DNA from 2 places in the Streptomyces sp. P5F9 genome. Region 2 is predicted to be linked to the other one. Evidence: riboswitches for the same ligand, from Rfam matches in the RefSeq annotation. Region 2 holds a riboswitch; the other holds the start of a gene.

Region 1 (3,721 bases), on a different contig from region 2:
GTCACACGAGCAGGACGAACATCACGGCCATCCCCAACGCCATCGCGGCATGGCACGCCGGGGACAGGGCCCCGTCCGGGCTCACTGCCTCCAACGCGGCCCCGCCCTCCCACTGTTCACGTTCTGCGGCTGCGCCTCTTTCCCTGGTCCGGTCGAGAGCACGGGTCAGCCAGGACAGGCCAAGGCCCCCGAGAACCACCGCGAGCAGCACCGCCGTAACTCGCGGCCCTGTCCCGGTCAGACTCATGGCGGCCAGACCGGAACCGCCCGACATGTCCATTCCCGCCATGTCATGCGCACCGGCCGCGTCGGTGTGGCCGGACATGGCGCCGGAGGACGCCATCGCCGCCACCATCCAGGCCATGGCACCCATCATCAACCCGTGCGGCAGGGCGGCGAGTACCGCGCGGCTCCAGGTACGGTCACCGGTCCGGAAGGGAGCCGCCGCCAGGAACCACAACCCGCCCCCCGAGAACAGCGCCACCTGTGGAAACGCCGATATGTCCATGCCCCACGGCCAGGCCATCGCGATCATCAGCACCCCCATCGCCGCATGCCACGCGTGATCCGCCCGCTCGGCCAAGCCCGTGGCAGGCAGAACCATTCGCCACACCGCGTACAGGACTGGCACCGCAAACATCAGGCTCAGAATCCAGCGCAGTCCGCTCGCGGCGATCACGAAACCCCCAACTCCGGGAGGCCGTAAGGCATCCCTGATCCGAATCCGATTCACGACGGGTCGCATCAGCAGGGGAGGGGCCAAGAGCGCGGTCGCCGACCTGCCGGATGGACGCAACAGGAGTCGGGGCGGCGCGGGAGTGAGTTCCCAAGGTGCCGTGTGAGTGCGGTCACTTGGGCGTCGGGCCGCGAGCGCATCACGAAGCGGACCACGGCCGACCGCATGTACGAGCTACATGTACGAGCTATGCGACGGCTTGATGAACGGGCGGGAGGTGTGGGCCAGTTGAGGGCGCCGGCCCGACTGCGGCGCGGGCTGCCGGCGACGCCTCAGATCATGGGTTCCGGCGGAAGCGAGGAGTCGAGCAGCGCCGCCATGCCGGGATCGGTCAGCCGGTAGCGGACGACGCGGCCGTCCTTGTCGGCGGTGACGGTGCCCGAGGCCCGGAGCAGGCGCAGGATCTGCGAGACGGACGTGTCGCTGATGCCGGTGGCCAGCGCCAGATCCGATACGGCGATGGGCCCGGCCCGGTGCACGGCCAGCAGCACGGACAGCCTGTTCGGCTCGCCCAGCAGGGAGAAACGGGCGGCCCACTCGTTGACGCGGGCCGCGTCGCCGATGCCCTCGATGGCCTCGCAGACGGTGTGCTCATCGATCGCACGGCGATGCGCGCGACCCTCCGGAACCAGATGCATGCACCCATCCTCACTCCTGCCCCCATGTGAGGTGCAACACCTGCGCAATTGCGCAGACTTGTGGATGACCGGGGGCGCACCTAGCCTGATCCGGCCGTGGTGTTCGGGAAGACCGGTGCACCGTGTCCGATCAGGGTCGGGTACGGGAGTCCGGAGCGGCCCTCGCCACTGTGATCGGGAAGTCTCCGCACCATCCCCGCTCCCACCTGGGACCGGGCGGCCACGGGGCGCATATCGCGTCCGGGAAGGCCGGGCGGCGAGACGTTCGACCCGTCAGCCAGGAGACCGGCCACGGCACCGTACGACGACCCCGTCCACGAGGTGCTGGAGAGGCTGCCCCGAACATGTCCCTGCCCGAAAACCCCGCCCCGCCGTCCTCCGCCACCGGGACACCGGCCGCGCGGCCACTGCGCTGGGAGCGCCGGGACTGGCTGCGCACCGGCGCGCTGCTCGCCGTCATCGCGGCCCTGCACGTCGTGGCCTTCATGATCCTGATCGCCATGGTCGCCCCGAACCACTACACCGTCGGCCATCAGGTCTTCGGCGTGGGACTCGGCATCACCGCCTACACCCTCGGCATGCGGCACGCCTTCGACGCCGACCACATCGCGGCGATCGACAACACCACCCGCAAGCTCATGGCGGACGGCAAGCGTCCGGTGTCGGTCGGTTTCTGGTTCGCGCTGGGCCACTCGTCGATCGTGGTCGTCCTGGCCGCGCTGATCGCGGCCGGTGCCAAGGTGACCGGCGCCCTGCTCAACGAGGACTCCGACGCCCATGCGACGCTCGGCCTGATCAGCACCACTGTCTCCGGCAGCTTCCTCTACCTGATCGCGGCCCTCAACCTGGTCGCCCTCACCGGGATCTACCGGGTCTTCAAGGCCATGCGCGCCGGCCAGTTCGACGAGCACGAGCTGGAGAAGCACCTCGCCAACCGGGGCTTCATGAACCGCGTCCTGGGCCGTCTGACGAGGTCCATCACCCGGCCCGGCCAGATGTACCCCGTCGGCGTCCTGTTCGGTCTGGGCTTCGACACCGCCACCGAGGTCGCCCTGATGGTCATGGCCGGCTCCGGTGCCGCCGCCGGCCTGCCCTGGTACGCGATCCTGTGCCTGCCCCTGCTGTTCGCGGCGGGCATGAGCCTGTTCGACACCCTCGACGGCTGCTTCATGAACTTCGCCTACCACTGGGCGTTCTCCAACCCGGTCCGCAAGGTCTACTACAACCTCACCATCACCGGCCTGTCCATCGCCGTCGCCTTCATCATCGGCACCATCGAACTCGTCAGCGTCCTGCACGACAACCTCGGCCTCCAGGACGGCATCACCGGCTGGATCTCCGGCATCGACCTCGACAACGTCGGCTACATCATCGTCGGCCTCTTCGTCGTCGTATGGGCCTGCGCCATCGCCTACTGGCGCCTGGCCGACGTCGAACACCGCTGGAACGCGAAGACCGCCAACGCGGACTGACGCCTCGGTCGCGGGGCCGTCGCAGGCCCCGCATCCGACTGGTAAGGAGGACACAGGGTTGACCAGGCAGTACGTGGACGGTGATGCGCATGGGCGGGCAAGGGGAGAGATCCTCGGGCCGCACGGCCGCACCGGCGGACGTGAGCGCGTCCCCAGCGGTACGAAGCTTGCGCGCGGCGGTGTTCGCCGCGTACTGGGAGTGATTCGGGTTGCCCTACCGGTGGAGACCTGCTGGCAGGGCAGTTCCGTGGCCTTCGGCCTGTGCCGTACGACGGGACTGGGGAGGGGTTTCGAAGTCGCCAACCGCCTTGGCACGGACGACGGTTGTCCCGAGCGGGGTGTCCACCACCAGGCAGAGGAGAAAGGGGTATCGCTCCGACGGCGCCGGCATCGAGGCCCTCTCCAACAGGAGTCGGACGGAATTCCCTTTGAGTTCCGGCCTGTTGTCGTGGCCTGGGTCACATGCTGTGGATTGAGTGTGGTGGGCTATGGGTTTGCTCACCCGCACATGACAGTGGGTGCCCTGGTGCCAGGATGAGGCGCCATGAGGCCAGGGTGGTGTTCTCGCGCGATGCGGGCCGCGGTGTTCGCGGCCGTCTGTGTGGTGCTCGCTTCCCTGGGTCACGTCATGATGTCCGGGGACTACGTGCCCGCGTGGGCACTGGCCACCGGACTGGTCGTCACCGGCGTCCCGGGCTGGTGCCTGGCGGATCGTGAACGTGGGCTCCCGCTCATCGTGACGGTCGTGGTCGCCGCCCAGACGGTGCTGCATTCGGCGTTCTTGCTCGCCCAGCCGGCGTCCGGTGATCCGGTCTCCCCGAACACCACCATGAACATGGCCTCGATGCAGACGGGCTCCATGCACATGGCCAACT
Region 2 (3,721 bases):
CTCGACCTCGCGGCTGACGCCGAGGTAGTCCGGCACGTTCACGATTCCGGCGTTCTCGGTCTCGGTGAGCAGACCGCTGATGGGCCGGTAGACGTTGGGGAGGGCCATGAAGGTCTCCTCCGCCAGCGAGGCGACGCGGGAGAGCTTCTTCGCGTCCAGGGTCCGGCCGCCCACGGTGATCCCGCGCTCGGCGAAGATGTGGCTGAGCACCTCCACGTTCGCCAGACCCGCCCGGTTGCCGAAGCCGCCCACACCGCCCTCGACCATGGTGAAGCCGTGGAAGACCGAGGTCAGCGAGTTGGCCAGGCCCAGACCGATGTCGTCGTGGGCGTGCAGGTAGAAGTTGGTGCCGGGGTTGTCGCGCACCAGGTTCGCCGCGAGCACGGCGGTGGCGTGCGGCAGCAGTGTGCCGATCGAGTCGTTGATCCGGATGAGTTCGATACCGAGCTGCTTGGCGCGGCCGATCTGTTCGTTGATGAACTCGTAGCGCTCGTCGTCGATCTCGGCCGAGAAGGCGTTGAGGATGCTGGCCCGGAAGGAGCCGACCCCGATCCCGACGAGTTTCTCGTGGGCGCGCTCCAGGAGCTTGTTCTCCTGCTGGTACTCGATCATGCCGAGGCTGACCTGGATCCGCGCCAGATAGTCGCGGGGTACGACCTTGAGCGCCTCGGAGAGCGGTTCCCAGGTCTTGAGCGTCAGGTTGAACACGAACTGCGTGTCCGCGGGTATGCGGTGCAGGAGGAGCTGCGAGTCGAGCACGCGCCGCAGGAAGGCCGGCTCGGTCAGCCCGGAGCCCATGTCGATGTCCCTGATTCCCGCGTTCGCCAGCCCCTCGATGAGCGCCAGCTTGCGGTCGTCGTCGGCTCCGAAAAGAGCCCTTTCTCCTCCTTCTCGAATAGTTTCGTCGGAGAGCCCTAACAGGTTGAAGTCGGAATACCTGGGCTCGTGATCCTCAGGAAACTTGAGTGCCATTTCTTGCTCTCTTCCAGTCCGAGTCGGACACCATCGGGATGGAGCAGCAGACGGCCCGCCGAAAAGGGTGCGATCACCTGTTCCCGCAATCATTCCGCACTCGTTTCCAGCCGTGCGAAAGATGCTACGTATGCCCCGCCGAACACATCAACCCCCCTTCTCGCCCGACTCGGAATGGAAACATCCGATTGAACGACAAGCGGTTACCTGGCAGTGGCATGTTTAAGCCAAAGGCACTTCCGTCGGCCATCTACCACCACGCACAGTGACGCCACCCGTGACACCTCACACAAGGGCTTCACCAGCCTTTAACAAACGACCATCCGTCGCTTCTCAAATAGTGGACACGCTGTCCGCAACCGTCAGAAAAGCCCGCCCCGAAGAATTCGACTCCGCCGCGTGGGCGCGACCGGCCGCGAGGAACCCGCAGCGGACCACCGAAAGGCACGAGCTTCGGCGGTCCGCCGTAGTACACACTCGCCTCCATGGACATCCTCATCCGGCGAGCAGAGCCCACCGAATACGAACCCCTCGGCACCCTGACCGCCCGCGCCTACCTCGACGACGGCCTCCTCGACTACGGCGAGGGTGACGAGTACCTGCCCGTGCTGAAGGACGTCGCGCGACGGGCCGCCGACGCCGAGGTGCTGGTCGCCGTCGAGGGCGACCGCCTCCTCGGCGGCGTCACCTTTGTTTCGGGGCCCGGCCCCGTCGCCGACATAGCGCGCCCCGGCGAGGCCGAGATCCGCGCGCTCGCCATCGACCGCGCCGCCCGCGGCCGGGGCGCCGGCGAAGCCCTCGTCCGCGCCTGCGTCGACCGCGCCCGGGCCACCGCAGGCTGCACAGCGCTCGTCCTGTCGACCCAACGCTCCATGCACGCGGCCCACCGCATCTACGAACGCCTCGGTTTCGTCCGCACCCCCGACCGCGACTGGAACCCCGTGCCACACCTGGACGATCTCACTCTGCTCACCTATCAACTGACGCTCTGAAACCGCCGCGACACAACATCTGGGGTTGCCACGACAGCCCGGCACAAGATGTATGCTCATGCTCGCTGTCGCCGCAGGGGAATCCGGTGCGAATCCGGAACTGTCCCGCAACGGTGTACTTACGTGCATATGCACGCATGGTCAGTCCGAGGACCTGCCGACGGCGCGCGTCCGGCCACCCGGCCAGGGCGCATGACGTCCGGGCCTCGTGGAGTGGGCCGGTGGACGCGACGCCCCGTGCGCTCGTGTACTGCCGCCTGCCCTCGGCGAGGCCCCGTGCCGAGCGAGGGAGAGCCCCACCGTGACCATCGCGCCAGCAGAGCCGGCATCAGCGACCCAGGCGAACGAGGCGACCGCAGCGACCACGACCGGACCCGGAACCGACGTTCCCGGAACGGCCGTTCAGGACGCCGACGGCCCCGGTACCGCGATCCTGCGGACCCTGACCGAGCTGACCGCCGACCTCCCCGACGCCGACCCCGGCCGGGTCGCCGCCGCCACGTTGCGCGGCCGGTCCGCGCACGCGGACGTGGCGGAACTGCGCGAGCTGGCGACGGAGGCGGCCGCAGGCCTCATCTCCGAGGACCCGGTCTACTCCCGGCTGGCCGCCCGGCTGCTGACGATCAGCATCGCCGCCGAGGCCGCCTCCCAGGGCGTCACCACGTTCACCGAGTCCGTCGCCGTGGGCCACCGCGAGGGCCTCATCGCGGACCGCACCGCCGAGTTCGCGACGCTGCACGCGGCCCGCCTGGACGCGCTGATCGACACGGAGGCCGACGACCGCTTCGGCTACTTCGGCCTGCGCACCCTCTACAGCCGTTACCTCCTCCGCCACCCGATCACCCGCAAGGTCATCGAGACCCCCCAGCACTTCATGCTCCGGGTCGGGGCCGGCCTCGCCGAGGACGACAGCACCCGCGCCTTGGACGAAGTAGCCGCGCTCTACCGCCTGATGAGCCGCCTGGACTACCTCCCGTCCTCCCCCACGCTCTTCAACTCCGGCACCCGGCACCCCCAGATGTCGTCCTGCTACCTCCTCGACTCCCCGCTGGACGAGCTGGACTCCATCTACGACCGCTACCACCAGGTCGCCCGCCTCTCGAAGCACGCCGGCGGCATCGGACTGTCGTACTCCCGCATCCGCAGCCGCGGTTCGCTGATCCGGGGGACGAACGGGCACTCCAACGGCATCGTCCCGTTCCTGAAGACGCTGGACGCCTCGGTCGCCGCGGTGAACCAGGGCGGCCGGCGCAAGGGCGCGGCCGCGGTGTACCTGGAGACCTGGCACTCCGACATCGAGGAGTTCCTGGAGCTGCGGGACAACACGGGTGAGGACGCCCGCCGTACGCACAACCTGAACCTGGCGCACTGGATCCCGGACGAGTTCATGCGCCGGGTGAACGAGAACGGCGACTGGTCGCTGTTCTCCCCCGCCGACGTGCCCGAGCTGGTCGACCTGTGGGGCGACGAGTTCGACGCCGCGTACCGCAAGGCCGAGGCGCGGGGTCTCGCCAAGAAGACCATCCCGGCCCGTGACCTCTACGGCCGGATGATGCGCACCCTCGCGCAGACCGGCAACGGCTGGATGACCTTCAAGGACGCGGCCAACCGCACCGCCAACCAGACGGCCGAGCCGGGCCACACGGTCCACTCCTCCAATCTCTGCACGGAGATCCTGGAGGTCACGGACGACGGCGAGACGGCGGTCTGCAACCTGGGTTCGGTGAACCTGGGCGCATTCGTGGACCAAGCGAACG

What was found. Region 2 has a riboswitch for cobalamin ahead of AC31A1_RS05310 (ribonucleoside-diphosphate reductase subunit alpha). Riboswitches for the same ligand answer to the same signal wherever they lie in the genome.
Region 1: linked by a shared signal. The riboswitch ahead of nicT (Nickel transporter NicT) and the one ahead of AC31A1_RS05310 (ribonucleoside-diphosphate reductase subunit alpha) in region 2 are both predicted to bind cobalamin.

The regions. Positions count from the first base shown of each region.
Region 1 covers NZ_JBXVPZ010000287.1:8,796-12,516, reverse strand. Annotated here, with positions in the region: gene AC31A1_RS34155 (DUF5134 domain-containing protein) at 2-679, opposite strand; gene AC31A1_RS34150 (ArsR/SmtB family transcription factor) at 1,009-1,374, opposite strand; cobalamin riboswitch at 1,455-1,682, shown strand; gene nicT (Nickel transporter NicT) at 1,719-2,846, shown strand; gene AC31A1_RS34140 (hypothetical protein) at 3,391-3,721, shown strand, end outside.
Region 2 covers NZ_JBXVPZ010000016.1:40,177-43,897, forward strand. Annotated here, with positions in the region: gene AC31A1_RS05300 (beta/alpha barrel domain-containing protein) at 1-972, opposite strand, end outside; gene AC31A1_RS05305 (GNAT family N-acetyltransferase) at 1,458-1,964, shown strand; cobalamin riboswitch at 2,017-2,140, shown strand; gene AC31A1_RS05310 (ribonucleoside-diphosphate reductase subunit alpha) at 2,266-3,721, shown strand, end outside.